3 regions of the Cupriavidus sp. 96C5-1 genome follow, and region 3 is predicted to be linked to each of the others. Evidence: predicted binding sites of a transcription regulator. Region 3 holds the regulator's gene; each other region holds the start of a gene.
The links. Region 3 encodes NrdR, which represses ribonucleotide reductase genes. Its sites were predicted from a motif close to CACNANATNTNGTG; they were not measured.
Positions count from the first base shown of each region.

Region 1: the regulator NrdR is predicted to act here: its motif matches at 5,310-5,323, upstream of AC3FOF_RS26915 (ribonucleoside triphosphate reductase).
Region 2: the regulator NrdR is predicted to act here: its motif matches at 6,813-6,826, upstream of AC3FOF_RS22890 (ribonucleoside-diphosphate reductase subunit alpha).

Region 1 covers NZ_JBYOJU010000028.1:99,820-109,906, forward strand. The annotation lists gene AC3FOF_RS26890 (RrF2 family transcriptional regulator) at 168-614, shown strand; gene AC3FOF_RS26895 (DUF8744 domain-containing protein) at 671-1,846, opposite strand; gene AC3FOF_RS26900 (metal-sulfur cluster assembly factor) at 1,795-2,148, opposite strand; gene AC3FOF_RS26905 (anaerobic ribonucleoside-triphosphate reductase activating protein) at 2,260-2,904, opposite strand; gene nrdD (anaerobic ribonucleoside-triphosphate reductase) at 2,963-3,163, opposite strand; gene AC3FOF_RS26915 (ribonucleoside triphosphate reductase) at 3,226-5,256, opposite strand; gene cobA (uroporphyrinogen-III C-methyltransferase) at 5,481-6,242, opposite strand; gene AC3FOF_RS26925 (cytochrome D1 domain-containing protein) at 6,253-7,731, opposite strand; gene nirJ (heme d1 biosynthesis radical SAM protein NirJ) at 7,785-8,948, opposite strand; gene ahbB (siroheme decarboxylase subunit beta) at 8,951-9,406, opposite strand; gene AC3FOF_RS26940 (Lrp/AsnC family transcriptional regulator) at 9,512-10,000, opposite strand; gene ahbB (siroheme decarboxylase subunit beta) at 9,997-10,087, opposite strand, start outside.
Region 2 covers NZ_JBYOJU010000022.1:63,072-73,158, reverse strand. The annotation lists gene ffh (signal recognition particle protein) at 1-746, opposite strand, end outside; gene AC3FOF_RS22915 (cytochrome C assembly family protein) at 850-1,779, shown strand; gene AC3FOF_RS22910 (PP0621 family protein) at 1,787-2,071, shown strand; gene AC3FOF_RS22905 (sensor histidine kinase) at 2,068-4,128, shown strand; gene AC3FOF_RS22900 (sigma-54-dependent transcriptional regulator) at 4,179-5,930, shown strand; gene ampD (1,6-anhydro-N-acetylmuramyl-L-alanine amidase AmpD) at 5,923-6,537, shown strand; gene AC3FOF_RS22890 (ribonucleoside-diphosphate reductase subunit alpha) at 7,040-9,982, shown strand; gene AC3FOF_RS22885 (ribonucleotide-diphosphate reductase subunit beta) at 10,080-10,087, shown strand, end outside.
Region 3 covers NZ_JBYOJU010000001.1:366,259-376,345, forward strand. The annotation lists gene AC3FOF_RS01665 (PilW family protein) at 1-930, shown strand, start outside; gene AC3FOF_RS01670 (pilus assembly PilX family protein) at 978-1,493, shown strand; gene AC3FOF_RS01675 (pilus assembly protein) at 1,501-5,088, shown strand; gene nrdR (transcriptional regulator NrdR) at 5,133-5,597, opposite strand; gene glyA (serine hydroxymethyltransferase) at 5,741-6,988, opposite strand; ZMP/ZTP riboswitch at 7,113-7,214, opposite strand; gene ybgC (tol-pal system-associated acyl-CoA thioesterase) at 7,376-7,780, shown strand; gene tolQ (protein TolQ) at 7,777-8,460, shown strand; gene tolR (protein TolR) at 8,505-8,942, shown strand; gene tolA (cell envelope integrity protein TolA) at 8,959-10,087, shown strand, end outside.

The DNA of each region.
Region 1 (10,087 bases), on a different contig from region 3:
AGCCGGCCCCGGCGGGCCTGGGGCAAGATACCAATGAGGCCGCCGCGCTGTGGTGCAAGGCGCCCGGCGGCCTTGATGTTGCTGTCCTGCCGAAAGCCTGTCCGTACGATCTACGGGCAGGCTTCTTTTTTTAACCGTCGACGGTATTGCCACCGCACAGCCATACGATGCGCCTGACCACCATGACCGACTACGCGCTACGGCTGCTGATTTACGTGGCGCGCCATCCTGAACGGCTGTGCACCAACAGCGAGATCGCGCAGGCCTACGGCATCTCCAGGGCGCACCTGGTCAAGGTGACGCACAAGCTGAGCCGCCAGGGCTGGATCGCAACCGTGCGCGGCAGAGGCGGTGGCATCCAGTTGTCATCCGGGCCAGGGAGCATCAATCTTGGCGACGTGGTTCGCAGCGTGGAGCCCGATTTCGATCTGCTTGCCTGCCTGGCCGACGGTGGCGCCTGCAAGCTCGCGAGCGATGAGCCCCTTTGCTGCGTCATGGACGGCGCTCGCCGGAGCTTCCTGCAACATCTTGAAAGCTATACCCTCGCTGACGTGCTGGCGCGAACGCGCTCGGCCCCGCCGCATGCGGCAGTGCTGAATCCCGGCAAAAGCTGAGGCCCATGCCGCCGGTGCCGATGCGGCCCCGGCGCCGGCCGCGTCCGGCGGAAGGTTCAGGACTGCGCCGCGCGGACCCGCCATGCCCGCGCGGCGGCGGCCACCACGGCAATAAACACCAGGATCGCAGCAACGTTGCCGATCGCCGCCGCGGCCTTGACGGCCGGCAACTGGTGGCCGAAACTCAGCCGCGCGGCCAGGGAGAAGTGCAGCAAGGCAAGCGGCACATAGAAGCTGTTGCCGAACTGCAGTTTGACGCGCGTGATCGCCGGCAGGATGACAGGCGCATGCGCCATCACCATGCTGACGATGAAACCCAGTCCCAGCGCATGCAGCGCCGCGTCACGCCATGGCAGCCCGGCCGCGGTGCCGGCCCATGCCACGCCTGCCACCAGCAGCCAGCCATAGCCCAGCAGCAGGCAGACCGCCATATAGCGGCTCAGTCCATGGCTGCGCACCGTGCGGCGCGCAATGTCGAACAGTGCCAGCCAGGCGCCAAGGAACGCCAGCGAGACGCCATAGACGACGCCACCTGTCCTGCCCGCGTTCCCTGCCAGCGCCGAGGCGGCAGCACCCAGTATCAGCGCTGCCAGAATGGCAAGCAAGGCCGTTTGCGCGCCGGGCCGGCGGCGCATCAGGCGCGTCATTTCAAGCCGCTCGGCAGCAACGGTGACTACCAGGAAGATGAAATACCAGGCGTTGGCCGAGGCCAGCCAGCGGCCCGAAGCCAGCGCCGCGTTTCCTGCCAGCCAGGCCACGGAGGCGACCAGCAGCAAGGCGGTATGGGCAGCCGGCTGGCGCCGCAGCACGGCCACGCTGACGCCCACGAACACCAGCGCGCCGGCCGCCAAGGCCCACGCGCCGGCGGCGGGGAATCCCGCCACCATCAGCAAGGCACCCAGCCCCGATGCCACCGGCGCGGCGAAGGCGGCGGGACGCCCAAGCGCCACCGCGCGCTCGATGCCGATGACCGTGCCGAAGAAGCCGCCGGTCATCAACGCGCCGTGGAATGAAACCGCGTGCCATAGCAGGCGATAGCCGTCCGCCCCGGGCAACGCCACGCCTGCACGCAACAGGCCGCCGAGCATGCCCGCGAGCAACGCGAATACGGCCAGCAGCAGCACTGCCAGCCGAGGCCAGGTCTTGCGCCGGCGCCCTTGCGCGCGGCGCGCGGCCATGCTCACCATCCCATGGCGTGCTTCGCGCTGGCGCTCATGCGCTCCGGCGTCCATGCGGGCTCCCAGCATAGTTCCACTTCGATCAGGTACCCCAACGGCATCACGCCCTCAAGCTCGAGTTGTACGTCGTCCAGGATCATGTCGGCCACCGGGCATGCGGCCGAAGTCATCGTCATCGAAACGTGCACCGATCCGTCGGATACGGTGACGCCGTAGATCAGGCCAACCTCGAGGATGCCCAGCGCCAGTTCCGGATCGACCACGCGGCGCAGGGCATCCATGATCGGTATGCGCCATTCCTCGGGGCCCTGGTAGTCAAGCCTGCCTTTCCCGTTCGATGCTTGCCTGGTGAGCATGCTCCCTCCTTTTCGCGTTCCTGTTACGCACAGTCCATGGTAGTACGGGCCACGCGTCCTGCATGCCCCGTACCGCCGGTCGGTTGACATAGCGCAAGGCCGGCGCTTCCGTCATGCCTTGCGCAGCGTGAAACTGCTGAAATGCGCTGCCAGCCTGTCGATATCCTGACGGCCAAGCGAAGCGCCCGCGCCGCTGCCGCGGCACTCCTGCAATGCCCAGTGCGTCACGCCAAGCGCGGCGATCCGTTCGGCCAGCGCGTGCAGCTCGGCGACACCGAACAGGCCGGCGTGCCAGGTGGTGCGGCACTCGCCCGCCACGCCGCTGGCAAGCCACCGGCGCAGCGATGCCCACGCCCGCTCCCCGCTGCCCGGTACCCGCGTAACGCTGTCATAGCGATGCAGGGGTGCCTTGAGATCCAGGCCGATCCAGTCCAGCCGGGGCAAGATGGCGGCCAGGCGATCCGGGTACATGCCGGCGGTGTGCAGCGCGACCTGGAAGCCTCGGGCCCGCACGTCCTCGATGGCACCGGGCAGGCCCGCCTGCAGGGTCGGCTCGCCCCCGGAAAACACCACGCCGTCGAGCAGGCCTTGCCGCGCCTGCAGGAAATCCAGCACGTCCGCCCAGGCGATGGCGGGCGGCGCGGCGGCGTCCAGCAACGCCTGGTTGTGGCAATAGCCGCAGCGCCAGGGACAGCCCTGGCAGAACACGACGGCGGCGAGGCGACCGGGAAAATCGATGGTCGTCAGCGCCGTCATGCCGCCCGCGCGCAACGGGTCCGCGTTGCGGCGATGCCTGGCCGTCCCCGCGCAGGCGTCAGGCCGCAATGCCACGAGGCTCCGCGAAGAAGCGGCGCTCGCGGTGCTCGCCCTGCTTGCCTGTGTTGAAACTGGAGACCGGCCGGTGGTAGCCCATCACCCGGGTCCAGATCTCGCAGGGTTGGCGCTCCTCGTCGCGCAGCACGGCGTCGCCAGGTTCGGCTTGAATGGCTGGCGAGGATTGATATTGGTCAGTCATGGGGTGTACTCCGTTTTTTGGGTGGGTTAAAAAATAAAAACGAGCAAGCCGGACGATCGTGCTCAGGCAGCGATCGGAACCCGCTTGCGGGCCAGGATCTCCTCGTCGCAGCGCGGGCAAAACGGATGCTCGCCAGCGAGGTAGCCGTGCGTGGGACAGATCGAGAACGTCGGCGTCACCGTGATGTACGGCAGGCGGAAGCGCGTCAGTGCGCGCCGCACCAGTTCGCGGCAGGCTTCGCCGCTGGACAGGCGCTCGCCCATATACAGGTGCAGCACCGTGCCGCCGGTGTACCGGGACTGCAATACCTGCTGCCGCGCCAGTGCCTCGAAGGGGTCGTCGGTCCAGCCGACCGGCAGCTGCGAGGAGTTTGTGTAGTAGGGTTGCGCGGCCGTGCCGGCCTGGCGGATCTGCGGCCAGCGCTTGCGGTCCTCGCGGGCGAAGCGGTACGTGGCACCCTCGGCCGGCGTGGCTTCGAGGTTGTAGAGATGACCGGTTTCCTGCTGGAAGTCCACGATGCGCTCGCGCACGTGTTCCAGCAGGCGCAGCGCGAACGCATGGCCCCACTCCGAGGTGATATCGTGCGCGTCCGCGGTGAAGTTGCGGATCATCTCGTTGATGCCGTTCACGCCCAGCGTCGAAAAATGATTGCGCAAGGTGCCGAGATAGCGCTTCGAGTAAGGGAACAGGCCCTGGTCCATCAGGTGCTGGATCAGCTTGCGCTTGTTCTCCAGGCTCTGCTTGCCCAGTTCGAGCAGGCGGTCCAGTGCGCGCAGCAGCGCCGCTTCGTCGCCCGCATGCAGGTAGCCCAGGCGTGCGCAATTGACGGTGACCACGCCTACGCTGCCGGTCTGCTCGGCACTGCCGAACAGGCCGTTGCCGCGCTTGAGCAGCTCGCGCAGGTCGAGCTGGAGCCGGCAGCACATGGAGCGCACCATATTCGGCTCCAGCTCCGAGTTGATGAAATTCTGGAAGTACGGCAACCCGTACCGGGCCGTCATTTCGAACAGCCGCGTGGCATTCTCCGACTCCCATGGGAAGTCGCGCGTGATGTTGTAGGTTGGGATGGGGAAGGTGAACACCCTGCCCTTGGCATCGCCCGCCGTCATCACCTCGATATAGGCGCGGTTGATCAGGTCCATCTCTTCCTGCAATTCGCCATAGGCGAACGGCATTTCCTGGCCGCCGATGACGGGCACCTGCTCGCGCAGGTCCTCGGGGCAGGTCCAGTCGAAAGTCAGGTTGGTAAAGGGCGTCTGCGTACCCCAGCGCGACGGCACGTTCAGGTTGTAGATCAGCTCCTGGATGCACTGCCGCACCTGGGCATAGGACATGGCGTCCTTGCGCACGAACGGCGCCATATAGGTGTCGAACGACGAGAACGCCTGCGCACCGGCCCACTCGTTCTGGAGCGTGCCGAGAAAGTTGACGATCTGCCCCACGGCGGACGACATGCGCTTGGGCGGGCCTGCCTCCACCTTGCCCGGCACGCCATTGAAGCCTTCATGCAGCAGCGTGCGCAGCGACCAGCCGGCACAGTAGCCGCTGAGCATATCGAGATCGTGGATATGGATATCGCCGTTGCGGTGGGCCTCGCCGATTTCAGGCGCGTAGACATGGGACAGCCAGTAATTGGCGGTGACCTTGCCTGCCACGTTCAGGATCAGTCCGCCCAGCGAATAGCCCTGGTTGGCATTGGCATTCACGCGCCAGTCCGCCTTGCTCAGGTATTCGTTGATCGACGCCTCCACGTCGACCAGGGCCTTGCGGTCCTGGCGCAGCCTGGCGTGCTGGCCGCGGTAGGCAATAAACGCACGCGCGGTGTTCCAGTGGTTGGCGGCAACCAACACCTGCTCGGCCACGTCCTGGATCTGCTCGACGCCTGGCGTCCGCTCATGGAAGCGGTGTGCCAGGACCCTGGCCACCTGCTCCGCGAGGTTGCCTGCCTGCGCATCGGCGAACTCGCCAGTTGCAGCGCCGGCGCGGCGCAGCGCGGACCGGATCCGCTCGATGGCGAAAGCGGTTCTTTCGCCATCGCGCTTGACGACCTCCCTGGGCAGGCTGGCAACAACGGCTTCGGTACAGTGCTCCATACATTCTCCCGGCAATATTCACACTAGATGTGGGACAGAGCGTACCGGTCAAACACTATATGTTGATTGACGACGGGCAAGCGTATGACATATCCGGTGATATTTCCAATGCCCACGGCTTGTGCCGGGAATACGGGAAAGCATGCGAATATGCACGCCGCAGCGTGCAGTCCGCCGCGCCGCCAACGGTAGGCGAGCGTCGGGCGCGGACGATCGCGGCCTGGTCACGCGGCGCTCATGCGTGCCACGGCTTGCGTGGTCACAGCCCGCTCCACCACGCCGCCGATCAGAACCACCGCCGGACTGGCCAGGCCGGCCGCGAGCGCCTCGGAGAGCGTGGCCAGCGTGCCGGACCAGCGGCGCTCGCCGGGGCCGCTGGCATGCATGACCACGCCGGCCGGCATGTCGGGCCGCATGCCCGCGGCCAGCAAGGCGTCGCGAATGGCGCAGAGCCGCCCCATGCCCATGTAGATGACCAGTGTGGTGCCGCCGGCGGCCAGTGCCCGCCAGTCGGGGCCGCCGTCGCCGCTGGTATGCGCGGTGACGAAGGTCACGCCGTGGCAGTGTGCGCGATGCGTAAGTGCGATGCCCAGCGCCTGCGCTGCGGCCATGCCGCTGCTGATGCCGTTGACCACCTCCACCGCGATACCGTGCGCGCGCAGGAATTCAGCCTCTTCGCCGCCGCGGCCAAACAACAGCGGATCGCCGCCTTTCACGCGCGCCACGTCGCGGCCGGCCAGTGCATGCGCCAGCGTCAGCGCATGGATGCTGGCCTGGCTCACCGAGCAACGCCCGCCGCGCTTGCCCACCGATATGATCTGCGTGCCGGGCCTGGCATAACGGTGCATGTCGGACGACACCAGATCATCCACCAGCCACACCTGGACCTGGCCGAGCACCCGAGCAGCCCTGACAGTGGCCAGGTCCGGATCGCCGGGCCCCACCCCCACCAGCCATACCTTGCCCGGCTTCAGCGGTCTGTTCATCTCATGCTCCTCAATGGCTTGTGCCCGACGAACGGGTGGTCTTGTTGAATACGTTGTACTTGCCGACCGGCTTGTCCATGGGGATACGCCGGACCTCGCGCAGCGTGGTGGCATCGTAGGCCACGATGGCGCCGTCCTGCTCCATCACGCTGACCAGCGCGTAGCGGCCATCGCGGGTGAACTCCACGTGCGCCGCGGTGCGGCCCGGACTGGGCGTGACGCTGGCCACCACTTGCAGGCTCTCTTTGTCGATGACCTGCAACGTGTCGCGGCGCGGACTCATCATGGCGTCGGTCCAGGCATATGGCGTGTTCTCGTGGCTGCGCAGGAAGAACCCCGGTCCGTTGGTCTCGATATTGCCGACGGTCTGCCAGGTCCGCATGTCGATCACGCTGATGCGGCCTTGCTTCAGGTTTGGTGAAGCCATCACCTCGCGGCCGTGGCGCACCCACGTGATGCCGCTGCCCAGGTGCGGCATGCCGGACAAAGCCAGGTCGGCCACCTTGCGCCCCTGCGCAAGATCAATCACCTGGCCATGCCCGTTGCGAGAGGCGCCAAGAATGTGCAGGTAGCCCTGGTCGAAAAAGAAGTCATCGAGCACTTCGTCCAGCGCGATCACGCGGGGGGTGAATTGGCCGGCGGATGATGTGGCATCGACGGCGCCGCCGTACGGGATCTCCCACACTGCCGGGATGTCCCTGAGCGCGGCGATGAAGCTCTGGCGCGGCGCGGCATCGTACACCGCCGACACGCGCGAGGCCGTGCCATCGCCACCCCTTACGTCGTACACGCGCACCGGCACCAGGTCCTCCGCGCGCAGCAGCACCAGCGTCTGCGGCAGCGTGTTGCCGGCCAGCACCCATTTGCCGTCGTCGCTGACCGCAACGTTGCGGGTGTTGATGCCGACGCGGATTTCGGCAGTGAGCGTCAGGTTCCACAGGTCGAACTTGCTGACCCAGCCATCGCGGCTGGCCAGGAACACATAGCGTCCGTCGGGGCTGAACTTGGGGCCGCCGTGCAGGGCGAAACGGCTGCGGAAACGGTGAATGCGTTCGAGCTTGTCGCCGTCCAGCACGCTGATATGGTGACTGCCGGCCTCCACCACCAGGAACAGGTTGGCTGGATCGGCGCTGAACACCGGGCGCGCTGGCAGGCTGCCGGGCGCATGATAGACGATGCGCGACGCGTCGATATCGGCCGCCGTCCAACCCGGCATCGCCGCCGGCGCAGTGCGCAACCACGCCGCCAGCGCGTCCAGCCCGGCCGCGTCCACGCTGCCAGCAAAGCCCGCCATCTGGGTGGCGGGACGGCCCTCGCGCAATACCGCCGCCAGCTCCTGGGGCCGCAGGCGCTCCAGACTCTCCGGCAGCAGTGCGGGCCCCATGCCGCCCAGGCGTTCGGGGCCATGGCAGGCGGCACAGTGCTGGCTGTAGAGCGCGGCGGCATCCGGGGGCTGCGTCGCGGCCAGCGCCGCGGCGGCATAGGGCACGGCAATCAGCGTGGCGGCCAGCGCGCACCATCGCGACGACGGGATCGAAGTGTTCACACCAGGGCCTCCGCAGCCAGCGGCGTCATGATCTCCGCCTCGGTCAGGTAACAGCCCGGGTCTTCGGCCCAGGGGTTTCCGCTCACGGCATAGGCGCGCGCACGGGTGTTGCCGTTGCAGATGGCGCGCTGCGCGCAGCTTGCGCAGCGGCCCTGCAGCGGGCGCGGCCGGGCGGCCAGGCCGGCCATCAGCGGATGGCTGCAATCGGCCCAGATCTCGCCGAACGGCCGTTCGCGCACATTGCCCAGCGTCACCTGCCACCACATGGTGTCCGGGTGGACGTTGCCGAGGTTGTCGATATTGGCCACGTTCACGCCGGTGGCGTTGCCGCCCCAGTCCACCAGGCGCCGCCGCATGTCGGCCACGCGCGCGGGATAGCGCCGCGCGATCCAGTGCAGCAGGTAGACGCCGTCGGCATCGTTGTTGCCGGTGACGAAATCGCCGGCGCGGCCTTGCCGCGCGCGCGCCCATACGTGGTCGAACAGCCAGTCCAGTGCCGCGCGGGTGCCGGCATGGCGGGCATCGTCGTCCTGGTGGCCGCGGCCGCGGCCCGCATAGTTGAAGTGGGACAGGTAGAACTTGTCGATACCCTCGGCCTCTGTCAGCGCCACCAGCGCGGGCAGTTCCGCCGCGTTGGCTTCGGTGAGCGTCATGCGTACGCCCACGCGCAGGCCGGCGGCGCTGGCGGCCCGCAGGCCCGCCAGCGCCTGCGCGAACGCGCCGGCACAGCGCCGGAAACGATCGTGGGTGGCTTCGAGCCCGTCCAGGCTGACGCCCACGTAGTCAAAGCCCGCGCCGGCAAGCCGCGCCGCGTGCGCGCCGTCAAGCAGCGTGCCGTTGGACGACAGCGACAGGTGAAAACCCAGCGCCCGCGCACGCCCGGCCAACTGGTACAGGTCGGGCCGCAGCAGCGGTTCGCCGCCCGACAGGATCAGCGCAGGCACGCGTGCCTGCTTCAGTTGCGCCAGCACGGCAAGGGCTTCGGCCGTGGTCAACTCTCCTTTGAAGTCGGTATCGGCCGACGTGGAATAGCAATGCCTGCAGTTGAGATTGCAGCGCCGCACCAGGTTCCAGATGACCACCGGGCCGGCGGGCTTGCGCGCGGACGGCACCGGGCCGCCGTCGCGCAGGGCTTCCATGAATCGGGACAGGCGGAACATATCTAGTCTCCTTGCAGCAGGCGCAGCCCGGTCTTCTTCAGGATGCGGGTGGACCACAGCACATCGTTCGCCCGGCAGGCGTCGCCCAGCAAGGCGCCGATCTGCGCCACCAGCGGCAATGCCTGCGCGCGCGTGCGTGCGTGGACCATGGCGAACAGGTTGTAGGGCCATTGCGGCAGCCGGCGCGGGCGCCGGTAGCAGTGGCTGACGAAAGGCAGCGCGCCGACCCGCTGGCCAAGCACCTCGATGCGCTCGTCGGCCACGTCCCATACGGTCATGCCGTTGGCGCGCCAGCCCAGCGCGTAGTGATTGGGAACCGCGCCCAGCCGGCGCATCAGGCCACTGGCCCGCATCGCCTCGAAACGGGCGATGACCTCCCGCTCGCTGATGCCAAGCGCGGCGCCCAGCGCCGCATAGGGCGCTGCCACCAACGGCAGCCCGGCTTGCGTGGCGCGCATCAAGGCGCGGTCGATCGCGTCGGGCAAGGCGGCATCGTCAGCGCCGGAAATGCCGGAGAACGGGGTATCCAATGCTTGCGTGAGGAGCTTATCGTGCATGAATGCTTATGCTCTCAGGTAGAGATTGACGTAGAACTCCCGCTCCTTGGGGAAGGCCAGCACCGCCACCCCGGCACTGGCTTCGATGCGCGCGAGCGTCTGCGCCACGGCGTCCGGGTGCGCGACCGCTAGCACGAACCACAGGTTGAGGTGGTGGGTACGCGCGTAGTGATGGGCAACCTCTGGATGGGCATTGATGGCCGCGATCACGGCTTCCGTGCGCGCGGCCGGCGCGTGGCAGGCGCACAGCACGAAGCGCCCCCCCGCCCGTTCGATCTGGTACAGGGGACCGAAGCGGGTCAGTATCCCGCCATCGAGCATCGCCTGCAGGCGCGCCAGCAGCGTGGCCTCGTCGGTGCCGAGCGCACCGGCTGCATCGGCATAGGGGCGCGGCGTCAGCGGAAAGCCACCTTGCAGGGCGTTGATGATGCGGCGGTCGAGCGCGTCCAGTACTACGGGCGATACCCCGGTGGCCAAAGTGCGGGCTGCGCTCATAGGCTGACCTGCGCGCCGGCATAACGGGTGCCGCGCTGCTTGTAGCACTGGCTGCCCAGCAACACCGCGCGCGGCGCGGCGGCCAGC
Region 2 (10,087 bases), on a different contig from region 3:
GGCAGCGCGTCATTGAAGGCGCGCGCGGTGTTGACCGCGTCCTGGCCCAGCATGGCGTCGACCACGAACAGGGTTTCGGCCGGCTTGAGCTCGGCGTGCAGGGCGGCGATTTCCTTCATCATCGCCTCGTCGATACCCAGGCGGCCCGCGGTATCGACGATCAGCACGTCGTGGTAGTGCTTCCTGGCCCAGTCCACCGCCGCGCGGGCGATGTCGACCGGGTTCTGGTCGGGCTGGGAGGGGAAGAAGTCGGCGCCGACCTGCTCGGACACGGTCTTGAGCTGGGCGATGGCGGCGGGACGGTAGACGTCGCACGATACCGTCAGCACTTTCTTCTTCTTGTTTTCCTTGAGCCACTTGGCCAGCTTGCCGACGGTGGTGGTCTTGCCTGCGCCCTGCAGGCCGGCCATCAGGATGATGGCCGGCGGCTGCACCGCCAGGTTGAGCTCGCCCGCCTTGTTGTCGGCCGAGAGGCTTTCCTCGCCGCCGATGACAGCGGTCAGCTCGCGCTGCACCACGCCCACCAGCGCCTGGCCGGGCGTGAGGCTGGACACCACATCCTCGCCCAGCGCCTTTTCCTTGACGCGGGCGATGAATTCGCGCACGACCGGCAAGGCCACGTCGGCTTCGAGCATGGCCAGGCGCACTTCGCGCAGCATTTCGGCGGTATTGGCTTCGGTCAGGCGAGCCTCGCCGCGCATGGTCTTGACGACCCGCGCCAGGCGTTGAGTGAGATTGTCCAGCATGGCAGAAGTCCGGGGGATAGGGCTTTATCGAGGCTTGAGGCCGGCTCGGGGCCCGGCTCAAGCGGGGCGCCACCGGGACGGGGCGCTAAGGTAAACTGTGCAAATGGCCATTGTACTGTATGCCTTGACGGCACTTCTCTATTGCGGCCTGGCCTATCACGGCTGGGCGACGCGCAACCCGCAGCTATCGGCTGCCGGCGCCGGCACCGGTGCCATGGGGGGCGCGGCGACCACCGTGGTGCTGCCGGGCGGCGGGGGCGGGCGCGGCGAGGGCCGCCCGGCCTGGTGGCACGCCCTGATGCTGGCCGCGCTGGCCAGCCACGGCCTGCTGCTCCACGAAACCATCTTCCCGGCGGACCGCATGATGTTCGGCTTTGCCTTCGCGCTGTCGGCCATGCTGTGGCTGGGCGTGGGCATCTACTGGATCGAGAGCTTCTTCTTTTCGCTGGCTGGCCTGGGCCTGATCGTGATCCCGGTGGCGATGCTAGCCAGCCTGATGCCGCTGGCCTTTCCCGGGGCGCAGATCCTCGGCTACGCGGCGGCGCCGCTGTTCAAGCTGCACTTCATTATTGCCAATGTGGCTTATGGGCTCTTTACGCTGGCGGCCTTCCATGCCTTCCTGATGCTGCTGGCCGAGCGCCGCCTGCACGGTTTCAACCGCTCGCCCCAGCTTGGCAAGGCCAGCGAGCCGGCGCAATGGGTCGGCCGCTGGCTCGACCTGCTGCCGCCCCTGCTGACGCTGGAGAAACTGCTGTTCCGCCTGATCGGCGCAGGCTTCGTGCTGCTCACGCTGACGATCCTGTCGGGCCTGCTGTTCTCCGAGCAGTTGTTCGGGAGGGCCTTCCGGCTCGATCACAAGACCGTGTTCGCGCTGGTGTCCTGGGTGATGTTCGCCGGCATCCTGGCCGGGCGCACTTTCTATGGCTGGCGTGGCCGCACCGCCCTGCGCTGGGTGATCGCGTCCTTCGGCATCCTGCTGCTGGCCTATGTCGGCAGCCGTTTCGTCATCGAAGTCATCCTGCACCGGATCTGATCCCGCCATGGCACGCATTTTCCTGGTCCTGGCCGTGGTGCTGGGCTTTTTCTGGTGGCTGCGGCAGCGCGCCGAGGCACGCCGGCGCGAGGAGCGCGCTGCCCGTCCGGGCGCGGCGCAAGGTCCTGCCGCGCGGCAGCCGCAAGCCGCACCGCCGCAGGAGGCCATGGTGCAATGCGCGCATTGCGGCGTGCACCTGCCGCAGGGCGAAGCCATCGCCTATCGCGGCCTGTATTACTGCCGGCGCGCCCATCTGCCGGCCGACAGCGACGCGGACAGCCCCGCCGCATGAGCCGGCGCGTCTCGTTCTGGTCCCGCCTGAACGCCTGGCACGTCGTCGCCGCCATGTGGCGGCGGCCAGAACCCCCTGAATTCCACTGGCGCCTGCTGCGCTATTTCGCCTGGACCCGGATGGCGGTGGCGGTCCTGCTGCTGGGCTATGCGTGGCTGCCCGCCCAGCGCGCCGAGACCCTGCTGGCGCTGGGTAGCGGCCCGGCTGCGTGGCCGCTGGCCGTGCCCTATGCCGCGATGGCGTTGGCCATGGTAGCGGCCACCCTGTGGTGGCGGCGCGGATTTCACCTGAGGGTGCGATGCCAGGTGCTGGCCGATCTTGTCTTGCTGGGCCTGATCTTTCACGCGCAGGGCCATCGTGGCGAGGGCCTGGCCATGATCTTCCTGCTGCCGGCGCTGCAGGCCGGCGCGCTCACCAGCCTGCTGTTCGCGCTGTTCGCCGCGGCAGCTTCGGCGCTGGTGGTGATGAGCACGCCCTTTGCGCAGACCCTGCTGCTGGCGCAGGCCGATGCGGGCCTGCTGGGCTCGGGGCTGTACGGCCTGGTTTTCATGATCGCGGCTTCGCTGATGTACCTGCTGGCCAACCGCCAGCTGGCGCAGGAGCAACTGGCGATGGCGCGCGAGCAGGAGCTGCGCCTGCAGCAGCTGGTCAACCGGCTGATGGTCAACGATATGCAGGATGGCGTCATGCTGTTGCGCGCCAATGGCGCGGTGGTGGCGGCCAACCCGGCGGCGGTGGTGCTGCTCGGCGTGCAGCCGGCGGAGCGGGGCAAGCCGGCCGGCACGCCCGCCACCGGGCGCGACGCCTTGTTCGACCTGCGCCAGATTCCCCGCCTGCAGCCGCTGATGGAGATGCTGCGCGACTGGGTGCGCAGCAAGGACGACGCGCCCCGCATTCTGCAATTGCTGCCGCTGCCGTCGCGGCCCTCCTCGGGCCGGGGTCCCATCCTGCATACCCGGCTGCGGCTGCGCTTCCTGCTGCCGGGGCTGGCCAGCCTGCGCTCGACCTTCGCCTCCTCGCTGTCGGTTTCGCTGGGCGCGCAGAACGCCATGAACACCGCCGCCTGGAGCGAGCTCACCCCCGAAGCGGCAGCACGCCTGCGCCTGGCCATCGCCCAGAGCGAAGCCATGGCCTGGCGCCCGGAAGACGAGGCGCTGCTGCGCAGCGAGATGCGCGATACGGTGCTGGTCCATATCGAAAGCTGGGAGCGCATCGCCGAGCAGGTGCAACAGGAGAAGCTGGCCGCCATGGGGCGCCTGGTAGCGAGCGTGGCGCACCAGATCCGCAACCCGCTGGCGGCCATCAGCCAGGCCAGCGAGCTGCTGGCCGAAACCAGCCGCCGCGGCACCCGTCCCGGCGAGGCGGGGCGGCCCGAGGGCGATGTCGATGCGCGCCTGTTGCGCATCATCCACGACAATGTGCTGCGGCTCGACCAGGTGGTGTCGGATGTGCTGCAGATGTCGCGCCGGCCGCGTACCGAGCGGGCCGCCGTCGACCTGAACCAGGCCCTGCCCGAGATCGTTGGCCGCTGGCGGCTGGAAATGCGCTCGCGCTCGGCCAGCGACGATCCGATCGGCGCGCGGCGCATGCCGCGCTCGGCCGAGATCAATGCCAATGCGATCCGGCTGACGGTCGACGTGGCGCGGCCGGTCATCTTCGACCCCTCGCAACTGCAGCAGGTGCTCGGCAACCTGCTGGACAACGCGTGGCGGTATTGCAGCCGCCTGCCGGGGGCGATCCGCCTGCTGGCGCATGCGCTGGATCAGCATCACGCCGAGCTGATCGTCTGGAACGACGGCGCCGAAGTGTCGCGCGAGCACCAGCGCACCCTGTTCGAGCCTTTCTTTACCAGCAATGCCCAGGGCACCGGATTGGGCCTGTTCATGGCGCGCGAGCTATGCGGCGCCAACGACGCCCAGGTGCGCTACGGCACGATTTCCCTCGACGCGCTGCTGGCGCAGACCGGCATGCTGGCGCCGGCCGCACGCGATACACTGCCGGCCAAGGCTTTTGTACTGACCTTGCGCATCGACGCGCCGGACAATGCCGGCGGCTGACCCGCGCCGGCTGCCCGACGCCACTTCGCCAACCCGCCAGACGCAGACCCATGCTCCTGAAGACGCCAGGCCCCGATCCGATTCTTGTCATCGACGATGAGGCCGACCTGCGAGAACTGCTCGAGATCTCCATCCGCCGCATGGGTCACGACGTGGTGCTGGCTGGCTCGCTGGCCGAGGCGCGCCAGCACCTGGCGGCGCGCCGCTACAGCCTGGTGCTGACCGATATGCGGCTCGGCGACGGGCTCGGCATCGATATCGTGCGCCAGCTATCGAGCGCGCCGGAGCGGGTGCCGGTGGCGGTCATCACCGCCTACGGCAGCGCAGACAACGCCGTGGAGGCGCTCAAGGCAGGCGCTTTCGACTACATCGCCAAGCCGGTCTCGCTGGACCACCTGCGCAGCCTGATCCTGAACGCGCTGGGGCGCCAGCGGCGCGACAGCGCCGAGGAGGGTGGCGGCGCGGCGCCTGAGACCGCGGACCGCGCGGCCAGCTTGCTGCCGGGCCATTCGCCCGCCATGCACGAAGTCCGGCGCGCGCTGTCCCGGCTGGCGCGCAGCATGGCGCCGATCGTCATCAGCGGCGAGTCCGGCAGCGGCAAGGAGCGCGCGGCGCGCGCCATCCACGCGGTCAGCACCCGCGCCGCGCATCCCTTTATCGCGGTCAATTGCGGCGCCATTCCCGAAACCCTGATGGAGTCCGAGTTCTTCGGCTATGCGAAGGGCGCCTTCACGGGTGCCGACGCCGAGCGCGGCGGCTTCTTCCAGGCCGCCAACGGCGGCACGCTGCTGCTCGACGAGGTGGCCGACCTGCCGCTGGCGATGCAGGTCAAGCTGCTGCGCGTGCTGCAGGAGCGGCGCGTGCGCAAGATCGGCGCCAGCCGCGAGGAGAGCGTGGATGTGCGGGTGCTGTGCGCCAGCCACAAGGACCTCTCCGGCATGGTCGCATCCGGCCAGTTCCGCCAGGACCTGTTCTACCGCCTCAACGTGCTGGCGCTGCGCATGCCGACGCTGCGCGAACGGCGCGAGGATATCCCGGTGCTGGCGGGCGCCATCCTGGAGCACCTGGCGGTGCGCTACGGCGACCGCTATCCCAAGCGGCTGTCCGCGGCCGCGTTGCAGGTGCTGTCGGACTACCCCTTCCCCGGCAATGTGCGGGAGCTGGAAAACCTGCTCGAGCGCGCCTATGCCTTCGCGGAAGGCCTGATCATCGAGGTGGCCGACCTTGGCCCGCTGGAGGCGGGCATGGCGCTTTCCGCCACGCCGCGCCCGGCCGGGCAGCCGCCGTACCTGCCGCCGGCCGAGGCGTTGCAACGGGCCGCCGGGGCGGCGCCGGTAGCGGCAGCGCCCAGCCCGTCCTCCCTGGCGGCCGGCTGGTCGGCGCCTGCGCCTGCCGCACCGGCTGCCTGGTCCGATCCCGGGCAGCATGGCTGGCCCGATCCGCAGCGCGACGCGCGAGCCGAGGCCACGCCGGCCCGATCGGGCATGCCGCCGGAACCCGTCCCGCAGCCCGTGGCGCCGCGTCCGGGGGAGTTGGCGGGAGAGCCTTGCCGTGCGAGCTTCCCGATCGACCTGCCCGGCCGCCTCGAAGCGCTGGAGCGCGACCTGATCCTGCAGGCGCTCCAGCAGACCGGCTTCAACCGTACCGCTGCCGCGCCGCTGCTGGGCCTGAGTTTTCGCCAGCTGCGCTACCGCATCCAGCAACTGGGGATTCGCGAGGGCCGGGACGACCCGGCCGAGGGCACGGCCGACAGCGCCGATGGCGGGCAATTTGCCGCCGCCGAGGGAGGCCGCGATGCCTGAGCTTCGCCTCGCTCCCGATCCCGGCCCCGGGTTCAGTCCGGACCCGGCGGGCTGGGTGCCTGCGGCGCGCCGCGTGCCATCGCCCAATTTCGATGCGCGCCCGGCACATATGCCGGTCGACCTCGTGGTGCTGCACAACATCAGCCTGCCGCCGGGCCAGTTCGGCAGCGGCGATATCGAGGCTTTCTTCCAGAACCGCCTCGACCCGGCCCGCCATCCCTTCTTCGCTACGATCTGTCAGGTGCGGGTTTCGGCGCATTTCCTGGTGACGCGAGAAGGCGAACTGGTCCAGTTCGTTTCCTGCCTGGACCGGGCCTGGCACGCAGGCCAGTCCGAGTTCCTGGGGCGGCCTCGTTGCAACGACTTTTCCATCGGCATCGAGATCGAAGGCTGCGACGACCTGCCGTTCGCGTTGGCGCAATACCACACCACCGCGGCGCTGGTGCGTGCGCTGTTTGCCGCCTACCCGGTGCGGGCGGTGGCGGGGCACAGCGATATCGCGCCCGGACGCAAGACCGATCCCGGCCCGCATTTCGACTGGACGGGCTTTGCCGCCGCCGCCGGCCTGGCTCCGGCGCTGTTGCCCTACCGCAAAGACCTGCCCTGAAGCAAGCGGCAACTGCGCGGCCTAGGGGGAAAGCGCGAATTGGGGGAAACCCTGATAAAGTGCGCGCCTATCGAAGCGGCCCGGTCAATCAAAAAAATTTCGTGTCATGGCGCGGTAACGCACCGTCGGGCGGGATCCCTTGCGTCTCTTGGGCTGGCGGGTATGGCGCAGCGCCGCATGCCTCGGCCGGCACTGGAATCGCATCAAAAATATGCTTGTCAAGACTGGTTAAACCGCCTCGTTTCACTATACTTAGTCCAGTTTTTCGCATCGACCACTATATCTAGTGGTGCTTTCGGGGAGCCGGCCTAGGTGTGCAGTTTCCGCCGCGGCGTTACGCCGTGGTCCGCCCAAGGATCGGCGCATCACAAGAGTCCCAGCAGAATCCAGCAAGGTAGCGCGCTCCCCGGTCAGGGCCGGCCGGCGTGCCTGGTCATTTCTTGCGCGTTTTGCCAGGGACTCTTTGTCACTCATAAAACACGGGTCAGAACAGGAGTTCCTCATGCAGACAGCCCAGAACGAATTTTCCGCCAGCGCCACCGCCGCCGGTGCGGCAGCGAACCCGCAGTCGAGCCCCGCTACTGCCGCCGCTGGCGGCTACCAGGACTACAAGATCATCCGCCGCAACGGCGCCGTGGTGGCGTTCGAGCCGAGCAAGATCTCGGTGGCGGTGACCAAGGCCTTCCTGGCCGTCAACGGCGGGCAGGGCGCCGCTTCGGCGCGTGTGCGCGAAGTGGTCGAGCAAGTGACCCAGAATGTGGTCCGCGCCCTGCTGCGCAGCCGTCCCAACGGCGGCACTTTCCATATCGAGGACGTGCAGGATCACGTGGAACTGGCGCTGATGCGTTCGGGCGAGCATGAAGTGGCCCGTTCCTACGTGCTGTACCGCGAGAAGCGCACCCAGGAACGCGCCCAGGCCAACGCCCAGGCGGTGGCCCGCGTGCAGGAAGGCGGCGTCACCTTCAATGTGACCGATGGCGGCGTGGCCCGCGTGCTGGACCTGAACGCGCTGCACGGCCTGATCGACAACGCTTGCTCCGGCCTGGGCGACGCGGTCAGCGCCGAGCCCATCCTCAAGGAAACGCTGAAGAACCTGTACGACGGCGTGCCCATGACGCAGGTCTACGACTCGGCCATCCTGGCCGCGCGTACCCTGATCGAGAAGGACCCGGCCTACAGCCAGGTTACCGCGCGTATCCTGCTGCACACCATCCGCAAGGAAATCCTGGGTGCCGAAGTGACCCAGACCGAGATGGTCTCGCGCTATGCCGAGTACTTCCCCAAGTTCATCGCGCGCGGCATCGAGGCCGAGCTGCTGGACGAAAAGCTGGCCACCTATGACCTGGCCCGCCTGGGCGCGGCACTCGACGCCCAGCGCGACTTCCAGTTCAACTACCTGGGCCTGCAGACCCTGTACGACCGCTACTTCCTGCACATCGACGAAGTCCGCATCGAAATGCCGCAGGCCTTCTTCATGCGGGTGGCGATGGGCCTGGCGCTGGGCGAGAAGGACCGCGAGGCACGTGCCATCGAGTTCTACCAGCTGCTGTCGTCGTTCGACTTCATGTCGTCCACGCCGACCCTGTTCAACTCGGGCACCCGCCGCTCGCAGCTGTCGTCGTGCTACCTGACCACCGTTTCGGACGACCTCGAGGGCATCTATGAAGCGCTCAAGGAAAACGCGCTGCTGTCCAAGTTCGCCGGCGGCCTGGGCAACGACTGGACCAATGTGCGCGCGCTCGGCTCGCACATCAAGGGCACCAATGGCAAGTCGCAAGGCGTGGTGCCGTTCCTGAAGGTGGTGAACGACACCGCCGTGGCGGTCAACCAGGGCGGCAAGCGCAAGGGCGCGGTCTGCGCCTACCTGGAAACCTGGCACCTGGACATCGAGGAATTCCTCGAACTGCGCAAGAACACCGGCGACGACCGCCGCCGCACCCACGACATGAACACGGCGAACTGGATTCCCGACCTGTTCATGAAGCGCGTGATGGAAGCCGGCGAATGGACGCTGTTCTCGCCGGCCACCTGCCCGGACCTGCACGACAAGGTCGGCAAGGCGTTCGAGGCCGCCTACCTGGGCTATGAAGCCAAGGCCGCCAGCGGCGAGCTGAAGCTGTTCAAGAAGGTCCCCGCGCTGCAGCTGTGGCGCAAGATGCTGGGCATGCTGTTCGAGACCGGCCACCCGTGGATCACCTTCAAGGATCCGTGCAACATCCGCAGCCCGCAGCAGCACGTGGGCGTGGTGCACAGCTCCAACCTGTGCACGGAAATCACGCTCAACACCAACGACAGCGAAATCGCCGTGTGCAACCTGGGTTCGGTGAACCTGGTGGCCCACCTGAAGCAACAGGCCGACGGCACCCAGGTGCTCGACCACGCCAAGCTCGAGAAGACCATCCGCACCGCGATGCGCATGCTCGACAACGTGATCGACATCAACTACTACGCGGTCGAGAAAGCGCGCAACTCCAACCTGCGCCACCGTCCGGTCGGCATGGGCATCATGGGCTTCCAGGACTGCCTGCACGTGCTGCGCCTGCCGTACGCCAGCGACGCCGCGGTGCAGTTCGCCGACACCTCGATGGAAGCGGTGTGCTACTACGCCTACCGTGCCTCGAGCGAGCTGGCCGAGGAACGCGGCCGCTACAGCACCTATGAAGGCTCGCTGTGGGATCGCGGCATCCTGCCCCAGGACTCGCTCAAGCTGCTGGCCGAAGAACGCGGCGGCTACCTGGAAGTGGATCACTCCTCGACCATGGACTGGGACAGCCTGCGTGCGCGCATCAAGCAGCACGGCATGCGCAACTCCAACTGCATCGCGATCGCGCCGACGGCCACGATCTCGAACATCATCGGCGTGTCGGCCTGCATCGAACCGACCTTCCAGAACCTGTACGTGAAGTCCAACCTGTCGGGCGAATTCACGGTGGTCAACGACTACCTGGTGCGCGACCTGAAGGCACGCGGCCTGTGGGACGAAGTGATGGTTGCCGACCTGAAGTATTTCGACGGCAAGCTGTCGCGCATCGACCGCATTCCGCAAGACCTGCGCGACATCTACGCCACCGCGTTCGAAGTCGAGCCGAGCTGGCTGGTGGAAGCCGCCAGCCGCCGCCAGAAATGGATCGACCAGGCCCAGTCGCTGAACATCTACATGGCCGGCGCCTCGGGCAAGAAGCTGGACGATACCTACAAGCTGGCCTGGCTGCGCGGCCTGAAGACCACGTACTACCTGCGCACCATGGCAGCCACCCACGTGGAGAAATCCACCGTGTCGCGCGGCTCGCTCAACGCCGTGTCGTCGGGTAGCGAAGGTGGCATCGGCGCCGCCGGCATCGACCAGGCTGCCGCCTCCGCACCGGCCATGCCGGAAGCCGAAGGCGCGGTCTGCACGATGCGCCCGGGCGACCCCGGCTTCGAAGAGTGCGAGGCCTGCCAGTAAGCCGCCCCCAGTCAGTCATTACCTGCCATGCCTCCCGCCGCGCCGTTCGCGCGGCGGGAGGCATGGCAAACCAAAGCATTCCACGGAGAACCACATCATGCTGAG
Region 3 (10,087 bases):
CGCAACAATCAGTCCACAATCATCTGCCCGGCACTGAACGCGTATTTCAATGGCGTGCTGATCGACAATGCCGCCATCGCTCCCGTATGGGTGACGCACCCGGGCGGGGTGGGCGCATCGGACACCATTTCCGTCGCCGGAAGTTCCTCGATAAGCGCTGCTGCACCTATCGCCCTCAGCACCGGAATGGCCGCGGGTACGGATCCGCTAAACGTGCCCTCGGCGCAGGGGATCACCATTCCGGGCCCGAATGTACAAGGATCGGTGCTGCTGGTATCCGCGTACAGCGGCAACGGCAGCGTGACCTCGCCGTGTACCGTCATGCAAGTCAGCGGTACCTCGTTGCAGGCCAACAGCACGCAGATCGCACATGCGGCTGGCAGCGGCAACTGGAATCCTCCGGCAACCGTGGCGTTCTCCAATCCACAACTGTATGGCGCAGGTGCCAGCGTAATGAATGCAGGGGTATTTTCATGGAAGACCTACCAGGTCAACAATGCGACCGCCATGCTTGAACTCGCCGATCGGTTTGCCGCGGCAAATACCCCGGCGACGCCGATGGCCGAGAACGTGGTCCACATGCGCGCGCAATATGGCGTGGCGACCGGCGCCGGCATGAGCATTTCTCAATGGGTTGATGGAAGCGGCGCGTGGGCATGGCCGCTAAGCGCGGCGAGCATGAGTCAGATCCGGGCAATCCGTGTCGGTCTGGTGACGCGGATTCCGGCTGCGGTGAAGCCTTCGGGCGGCGCGGGCGCGGCATGCGATGCGACCACGGCTGCAACGTTGCCGGTGATATTCCCCGCTACGGCTTCGCCGCTGGGGGCGGCTGTGACGGCCGACCTGAGCGCGACGCAGAATTGGCAATGCTATCGCTACCGTACGCAGAGCCTCGTCATACCGCTCAAGAATATCGTGTTCGGAGAATAGTGAGCATGCGATCGCGTCGTGCCCAGAGAGGGCTTGCACTTCCGATAGTGCTGATCATCCTGCTGGCTATCCTGGTGTCCGCCGTATCATTGCTGCGGTCCGGTGCGGTGTCTGGAACCACGGCGGGCAATGTCGCTTTCAAGGAGGCGGCGAGCCAGGCTGCCGATCTTGCCCTGACTGCGGCGAAGGCCATGCTTGACGAGGTTGCCAGCCCGGATGCCACGGACACTGGCAAGCAGTACTACGCAACCACCGGCACTTTCACATCGGACCAGAATGGCTTGCCTGACGTGAACTGGGCGGACACCACCGGTTTTCCGCAAGTCAAGGTGACCAACGGTGGCCTGCAGTATCAGTATGTCGTTGAGCGCCTGTGCAGTTCGACGCCGGTAACCGATCCTTACGGACAGTGTACCGCCCGTGCCAAAGCGGTTCAGGGGCCGAGCAGCAATCAGGTGGGCTCAACGCCCCTGCAACTGCCGCAAGTCGCTTATCGGGTCACGGTGCATGTGACGAGCCCGCGTAGCGGCGAGACCTTCGTTCAGGCAATTCTCAACAGATAACCAGCCCATGAAACTCTCTACGTTGCTGAAGGTCTGCCTGGGGATTTCGGCGTTGGCGATGATTTCGGCCTACTCTGCCTCGACCGACATTGCCGTCACGCCGCTGTCTGCGACGTCCCAGGCTGCGCCAAATGTCATCTTTGGCATTGACGATTCGGGTTCGATGGACTTCGAGGTCCTGATGAATACGAGCGATGGCGCGTTGTGGTGGGATACGGGCAACAAGAACTTCTACTCGGGCGGCAAGTTCAACTTCAACGACAACGGATCGGCCGGCAATGGCTGGATGAAGTATGCCTATCTTTTCCCGAACGGACAAAGCAGCAGTAACGACAGCGATCTGCGGCGCTACGCCGATTCGACATCCGACCACTATGCGGTGCCGCCATTGCCGCAGTACTCGTACATGCGTAGTTCGGACTACAACCCTCTGTACTACAACCCGAGCGTGACTTACGTGCCGTGGCCATCCGCCTACATTGGCGGAGCCATGAAGAGCTTCAGCGCCGCAAGCACGGCGGCGGTGCGCAGCCATCCGTACTATCCGACGCAGACTTCGTCCTCACCTTATGTGTGGAATCTGGCCGGGACCGTTGCGGTGCAAAGCAATCCAGGCGCCAACACAACCTTCCGCATGTATCCCGGCATGGTTATTCCTCTTGCATGGGCGTCAGCAAACGGGCTCACGCAGATTACCTACAGGAAAAATGGCGGTAGCTGGGGAACCATCAATATCAACGCCGATCTTCCCGTGCCATCCAATGTGACCTACTGGGACGTGTCACTCCCGTACCGTCCAGCGACGTACTATGTCAAGGATGCGACCTGCACGGCCAGTACCGCTGGCTGTATCGCAATGCCTGATGGCGGCTTTGTGCGTGAGTGGCAGATCACTGCCGCAAATAGCCAGAAGTTCCCCAGCGGTCGCACATACACCGATGAATTGCAGAATTTCGCCAACTGGTTTCAGTACTATCGCAAGCGCAAGTTGATGTTGGCGTCGGGTATGGGACAGGTATTGACGAACCTGAAGGGCATGTTTGGCGGCTATACCAACTTCAATTCGGGAGCCGGTAGCGCCATCACGATGTACGATTTTTCGTCGACCGATAATGCAAAGAGCGGATCCGCTTTATTGGGAGCGATCTATCAGAGCGTGGCGTCTGGCGGCACGCCCACGTTGGAAACACTCAACTTCATCGGCAGCCAGTTCATGAGGACGGACGCCAACGCGCCGGTCAAGTACGCATGCCAGCAGAATGCCGGCTTTATCCTGACTGACGGCTATGCCAACAAGTCGACAGTGGCGCCGCCCAGCTACCTGTCGTCCAGCAGCCTCATCAACAGCGCGCCTTATACAAACATCCCCAAACCTTCGCTGGCGGACATCGCCAGTTCGTACTTCGTCAACAACCTGCGCTCCGATCTCACTGCGGGCCTGGTGCCGGTGAATACGACGGATACTTCCTGGAATGCCGACAAGAACCCCAATCTGCATATGAACACCTATGCGGTCGCTCTGGGGGCCAAAGGCTATATCTATGGGCAGAACACGGCGCAGGCCAACAGCCCCAACCTAAACCCCCCAACCTGGGTGGCCACATCCCAGAATTACAGCCCGAACGCCCTGGACGACCTTTGGCATGCCACGATCAATGGCCGTGGCCAGATGTTCCGTGCCACCAATGCAGCTGATCTGACTTCGTTCTTCCAGCAGGTACTCCAGAGCCTGCTGTCCAAGTCGGCGTCCAATGCGGCGATCGCCGTCAGTTCCACAAACGGTGGCGGCGCAGCCTTCATGGCCAGCTATAACGGGCAGAATTGGTCCGGCGAACTCACTGCCGCTCCCATAGACCCGTCAACCGGTTTTATCAATGCAGCCGCGCCACTGTGGAAAGCACGTGAGCAGTTGACCGGCCGCTCGCCCGGTAGCCGTTTGATTGCGACCTACGACGGTGGCAAGGGCGTCTCGTTCGATTCGGGAACGGGGGGGCTGCAGGCTTCCACCATCAATCTGCTGAATAGTCCGGGCAAGACGGATGGTCCCAGCGTGCTTGCCTACTTGCGTGGGGACCGCTCGCTGGAGGGCTCGACGTATCGCACCCGTACATCCCTTCTTGGCGATATCGTGTCGGCGGAGCCGGTCTATGTTGCCGGCGCAGCAGCTTATTACTCGGATGCCGGCTATGCAGGCTTCCAGAGGCAGCTTACTTCGCGCAAGCCAGCGATTTACCAAGGGGCAAACGACGGCATGCTACATGCGTTCGATGCCAGCTCCGGTGCGGAACTCTGGGCCTACGTTCCGGGCGCGCTCCTGACGGCGAACGGGAAAATGAATGCGTACACGATCACGCCCTACACACATCAGTACTACGTCGATGCGACGCCTGCCGTGGGCGATGTCTATCTGGCGGGTACCAAGAGCTGGTCAACGCTGCTTGTGGGCGGCCTGGGGGCAGGGGGCAGCGGCTACTATGCGCTTGACGTGACCAGTTCGACGGCACAGAAGGCGGCGGACGTGGCCAGCAAGGTGAAATGGGAGTTCCCGAATTCCGCCACCAGCAATGCTGATGCGGCCAACCTTGGCCTGACTTTCGGCAAGCCTGTGCTTGCCAAGACCAAGGCCATGGGCTGGGTGGTGCTGGTGCCCTCCGGCTACAACAACAATGTGACCCGCAATGGCACGCAGGGTGATGGCAAGGGGCGGCTGTTCGTACTCGATCCTGCTACGGGCAATGTGATCCAGTCGATGTCGACGGGGGTTGGCGATACCACTACGCCCTCCGGCCTGGCGTATATCTCGGCTTTTGCGGCGAACGGGGCCACCGACGCGACAATTGACTACGTATATGGCGGCGACCTGTTGGGTAACGTCTGGCGCTTCGATCTCTCCGGTGCCAGTACCTCGGCGTGGAACGTCAGCAAGCTTGCCAGCCTGGTGGATGGCAGCGGCAAGGCCCAGCCGATCAGCTCGGCGCCGGAACTGACCGTCTACAACGGCCAGCGCCTGGTTTTCGTGGGGACGGGGCTCTTGCTCGGCCAATCCGACCTGAGCGTGAGCAATGTGCAGTCCATGTACGCGCTGGTCGACACGATGACCGCCGTGCCGCTGATCTCCAATGTGCGAACCACGCTCGTGAAAAGAGCCGTGACACTATCGGGGTCTGTGCGTCATATCAGCAACACCCCGGCGATAGACTTCACCAAGAGTCCTGGCTGGTATTTCGACCTGCCAGGGTCGGGCGAGCGTGTGGTCACCAATCCGACGGCGGTGGCAGGCATCCTGGTCTTCACTACCGATATCCCGTCGGCAGCAACCTGCGGCTCTTCGAGCTACCTGTATGCTGTTGATCTGACCACCGGCGGCGAACTGCCGAGCACGAATTTCATCTCGTCCGCCATGTCTCCATGGACAGGCATTGCCTTGTCCAATACCGCGCTGTCGTCCAGACCATCCCTGGTCGCGCTAAGCAACGGCAACCTCGATGCGTTGACCCAACAGTCGAACGCGACTTCGTCCACGTCGCAGCTGCCGATCAATCTTCTGAGCAAATCGAAGCGTGTGGCATGGAAGGAGGTCTATATCCAGAAATGAAGGCCAGGGGGCAAGGGCAGGGAGGCCCCTTGGCCGGCAGGTGCTCAGCGCTTGCTATTGCCCGCCGTCACTTCCGCGAGCACATCGGAGAACTCGGACACGTCCTCAAAACTCCGGTACACCGAAGCAAACCGGATATAGGCGATCTTGTCGAGCCGGCGCAATTCGCGCATGACCAGTTCCCCGATCTGGCTGCTGGGGATTTCCTTCTCGCCGAGGGCGAGCAGTTTTTCTTCGATGCGCGTGATCGCGGCATCGATGGCTTCGGCGGAGACCGGCCGTTTGCGCAGCGCCAGCCGCATCGAATCCTTCAGCTTGTCGCGCGTGTAATCCACGCGGGAGCCGTTTTTCTTGACGATGGCGGGGAAGAACAGTTCGATCCGCTCATAGGTGGTGAAGCGGCGGTCGCAGGATTCGCAACGGCGGCGGCGGCGCACGGTATCGCCTTCCTCCGACATGCGCGTGTCCAGGACCTGGGTGTTGGAATGAGCGCAAAAGGGGCATTTCATGCCTGACCACCTCGAAGTTTGAGCCGGGACGCGGGCTGCGCATGCAGCGTCTTGTCATTCTGGGTCGCGCCGGCCTGGGTTGGCAAGGCCCGCGCCATGGCGGGCTGCCGGCCACCCGCACGGAGGCGGGTGGCGCAGGGGCATCAGCCGTAGACCGGGAAACGCTTGGTCAAGGCTGCCACTTGCTCGCGCACGGCGGCGATGTTGGCTTCGTCGTGCGGGTTGTCCAGCACGTCGGCGACCAGGTTGGCCACCAGGCGGGCTTCTTCTTCCTTGAAGCCGCGGGTGGTCATGGCCGGCGAGCCCAGGCGGATGCCCGAGGTGACGAACGGCTTTTCCGGGTCGTTGGGGATGGCGTTCTTGTTGACCGTGATGTGCGCTTCGCCCAGCACCTTCTCGGCTTCCTTGCCGGTGATCTTCTTGGCGCGCAGGTCGACCAGCATCACGTGGCTTTCGGTGCGGCCCGAGACGATGCGCAGGCCGCGCTCGATCAGGGTCTCGGCCAGCACGCGGGCGTTCTTGACCACTTGCTGCTGGTAGGTCTTGAACTCCGGCGACAGCGCTTCCTTGAAGGCCACGGCCTTGCCGGCGATCACGTGCATCAGGGGGCCGCCCTGGATGCCGGGGAAGATGGCCGAGTTGATGGCCTTCTCGTGCTCGGCCTTCATCAGGATCACGCCACCGCGCGGGCCGCGCAGGCTCTTGTGGGTGGTGGTGGTGACGAAGTCGGCGTGCGGCACCGGGTTGGGGTACTCGCCGGCGGCGATCAGGCCGGCGTAGTGAGCCATGTCGACCATGAACAGGGCGCCGACCGACTTGGCCACGCGGGCAATGCGCTCGAAGTCGATGCGCAGGGCGAAGGCCGAGGCGCCGGCGATGATCAGCTTGGGCTGCTTTTCCTGGGCCAGTTTTTCCAGCGCGTCGTAGTCGATGTCTTCATTGGCGTCCAGGCCGTAGCTGACCACGTTGAACCACTTGCCGCTCATGTTGAGCGCCATGCCGTGGGTCAGGTGGCCGCCTTCGGCCAGGCTCATGCCCATGATGGTGTCGCCCGGCTTCAGGGCGGCGAAGAACACGCCCTGGTTGGCCTGGGAGCCAGAGTTGGGCTGCACGTTGGCGGCTTCGGCGCCGAACAGCTGCTTGACGCGGTCGATGGCGAGCTGCTCGACGACGTCGACGTACTCGCAGCCACCGTAGTAGCGCTTGCCGGGATAGCCCTCGGCGTACTTGTTGGTCAGTTGCGAACCTTGCGCGGCCATCACGGCCGGCGAGGTATAGTTTTCCGAGGCGATCAGCTCGATGTGCTCTTCCTGGCGCTGGTCTTCCTTCTGGATGGCGGCAAAAAGCTCGGGGTCGATCTGGTCGATCGTATAGCGGCTGCGTTCGAACATGGCGAAAACTCGTCTGAAAAAAAAGGGGATCCGAATCGGCTTCGGGGTAGGGCGCGCGGGGAAGGCACATGCGACCAGCACCGGACGCTGTGGCGAGTCCGGCGCAGGGCGCACCCTGCTTCCCATTCGCTGCCCAGGCGAGCGGCAGGCGCTTGATACATCGCGCCAGATAACTTGCGCTTCCTCGTGGTAGTGCCCACTGACTTCGCCAGTCGCGCAAGATGGAATGGTTGGCGGCAGTTTACGCGAGGCGCCGGCTGGCTGCAAGACGGGGCTTCGGGCACCTGTCCGAAAAGTCAATGGCTTGTCTGTCAGGTAATGTAATTGTTGTAATGCTGGGCAAGGGTTTACGCCGGGCCAGGCTGGCTGTCCGTTACAATCGCGGCCATGAGCAACAATGTGTGGGCCCTGCGGGTGTACTGGGAAGACACCGATGCGGGCGGCGTAGTGTTCTACGCCAATTACCTCAAATTCTTCGAGCGCGCCCGGACCGAGTGGCTGCGCTCGCTCGGCATCGAACAGCAGGCGCTGGCCGATGAGACCGGCGTGGTCTTCATCGTCAGAAGTACGGCGGTGGACTACAATGCCCCCGCCCGTCTGGACGACCTGCTCGAAATCCGGACACAGATTGAACGGGTTGGGCCGGCGTCGGTCCAATTCGCCCAGGAAGCCTGGCGAGGGGAGCAGTTATTGGCTACCGGCGCCATCCGGGTGGGATGTGTGGATCGTATCACATTTCGCCCGACTCCCATCCCCGCTCCCGTCCTTGCAACCATCAAGACCGCCCGATGAACCCCGTGACCGTCACGCAAGACCTGTCGATCATTACGCTGGTGTTGCACGCCAGTGTGCTGGCGCAGGCCGTTATGGCCCTGCTGCTCGTCATGTCCCTGTTTTCGTGGACATACATTTTCCGCAAACATTTCGCGCTGCGCGCGGCGCGTACCCAGACCGAAGGCTTCGAGCGCGACTTCTGGGCTGGCGGCGACCTGCAGGCTCTCTACCAGAGCGCAGCCAATAATCGCCACAGCACGGGCGCACTGGAACGGATCTTCGAGTCCGGCATGGGTGAATACCTGAAGGCGCGCGAACGCAACAACGACGCCGGCGCGCTGCTGGACGCCGCCCGCCGCGCCATGCGCGCGGCCTACCAGCGCGAGATGGATGTGATGGAGTCGCATCTTCCTTTCCTGGCATCGGTGGGCTCGGTCAGCCCGTACATCGGCCTGTTCGGCACGGTGTGGGGGATCATGAACGCCTTCCGCGGCTTGTCCAATGTGCAGCAGGCCACGCTCGCCTCGGTGGCGCCGGGTATTGCGGAAGCGCTGGTCGCTACCGCCATCGGCCTGTTTGCCGCCATTCCCGCCGTGATTGCCTACAACCGCTACGCCACCGAGATCGATCGCCTGGCCATCCGGTTCGAAAGCTTCATGGAAGAGTTCCTGAATATCCTGCAACGGCAGACCCGCTGACGCGCGGCAAATCACCGTAGTTACCGGTCAAGGAGAATCCTGCAATGGCAGCGATACAGCGCCGCGGCGGCTCGCGCCGCAGGGCCAGCGCCGAAATCAACGTGGTGCCCTACATCGACGTGATGCTGGTGCTGCTCGTCATCTTCATGGTGGCAGCCCCGATCGTGAACCCCGCGGTGGTCGACCTGCCGAGCGTGGCCAATGCCACGCCGCAGCAGAGCACGCCGCCGATCGTGGTGACCGTGCACGAAGATGGCCAGCTCACCGCGCGCGGCAAGGACAATGCAGGCAAGGCCTTCGAGCGCCAGCTCGACAAGCCGGGCCTGATCGATTTCGTGCATCAGCGCCAGAACGAGAACCCGGACCAGCCGGTGGTGATCGCCGCCGACCGCTCGGTCAAGTATGAAGCCGTGCTCGACGTGATGTCGGTGCTCAAGGCCGACGGCGTGAAGCGCGTCGGCCTGATGGTCAAGTCAAAGTAATACATCGCCGCGCGCCATGAAGACCGCCGCCTATCCGTATCAGCCGGTCCCGGAGCGGGGAAGCTTGCGCTCCTTCCTGCTTGCGCTCTTCATGCACTTGCTGCTGGGCATCGTGCTGTACTACGGCGTGCACTGGCAGAGCAGCACTCCGGTTGGCGCCGAGGCCGAGCTGTGGGAAGAGGTTCCCGCCGCCACTACCGCGCCCCCGCCACCTCTTCCCGCGCCGGCGCCGCCCGTGCCGGTAACCTCCGTGCCCGAGCCGGTAGTGCAGCCGCGCCCCGTGCCTCCCGCCCCGGCAGTGAAATCCCGCGCCGAGGAAGAGGCCGACATCGCGCTGGCGCAGCAGAAGCGCCGCAAGGCCGAGGCCGAGGCCCGCGAGGAGGCGCGCAAGCAGGCAGAGTTGCGCGAGCGCCAGGACGCCCAGCGCAAGGACGACCTGCGCCGCGAACAGCAACGCAAGGACGATCTGCGCAAGGAAGAGTTGCATAAGGAAGAACTGCGCAAGCAAGACGCACGCAAGCAGGCGCTCCTGCAGGAGCAGCAGCAACAGCGCAAGGAGCAGGCTGAGCGCGAGCGCAAGGAAGCCGATGCCAAGGCTCGCGCGGACGCCAAGGCCCGGGCGGAGGCCGATGCCAGGGCGAAGGCCAATGCCGAGGCCAAGGCTGCGGCGGATGCCAGGGCGAAGGCCAATGCCGAGGCCAAGGCTGCGGCGGATGCCAGGGCGAAGGCCAATGCCGAGGCCAAGGCCGCGGCGGATGCCAAGGCGAAGGCCAATGCCGAGGCCAAGGCTGCGGCGAATGCGAAAGCCAAGGCGGATGCCGATGCCAAGGCCAAGCGCGAGGCCGCGGCCAATGCGCAGCGCCATGGCGAACTGGCACGGCTGCAGGCCCTCGCCGGCGGCGGGGCTGCAGCGGGCGGCGCCGGCGGTGTCGGCAGCAGCGCGGGCAGCGGTGCGGGCTCAGGCGGCAAGGCCTCGCCGGGCTACCCGGATCGGGTGCGCCGCCGCGTCAAGCCGAATATCGTGTTCACCGAGGACGTTGCCGGCAATCCGGCCGCCGTGGTCTCCGTCCAACTGGCGCCGGATGGCTCGCTGATGTCGGCCCGGGTGGCAAAGTCCAGCGGCAATTCGGCCTGGGACAACGCGG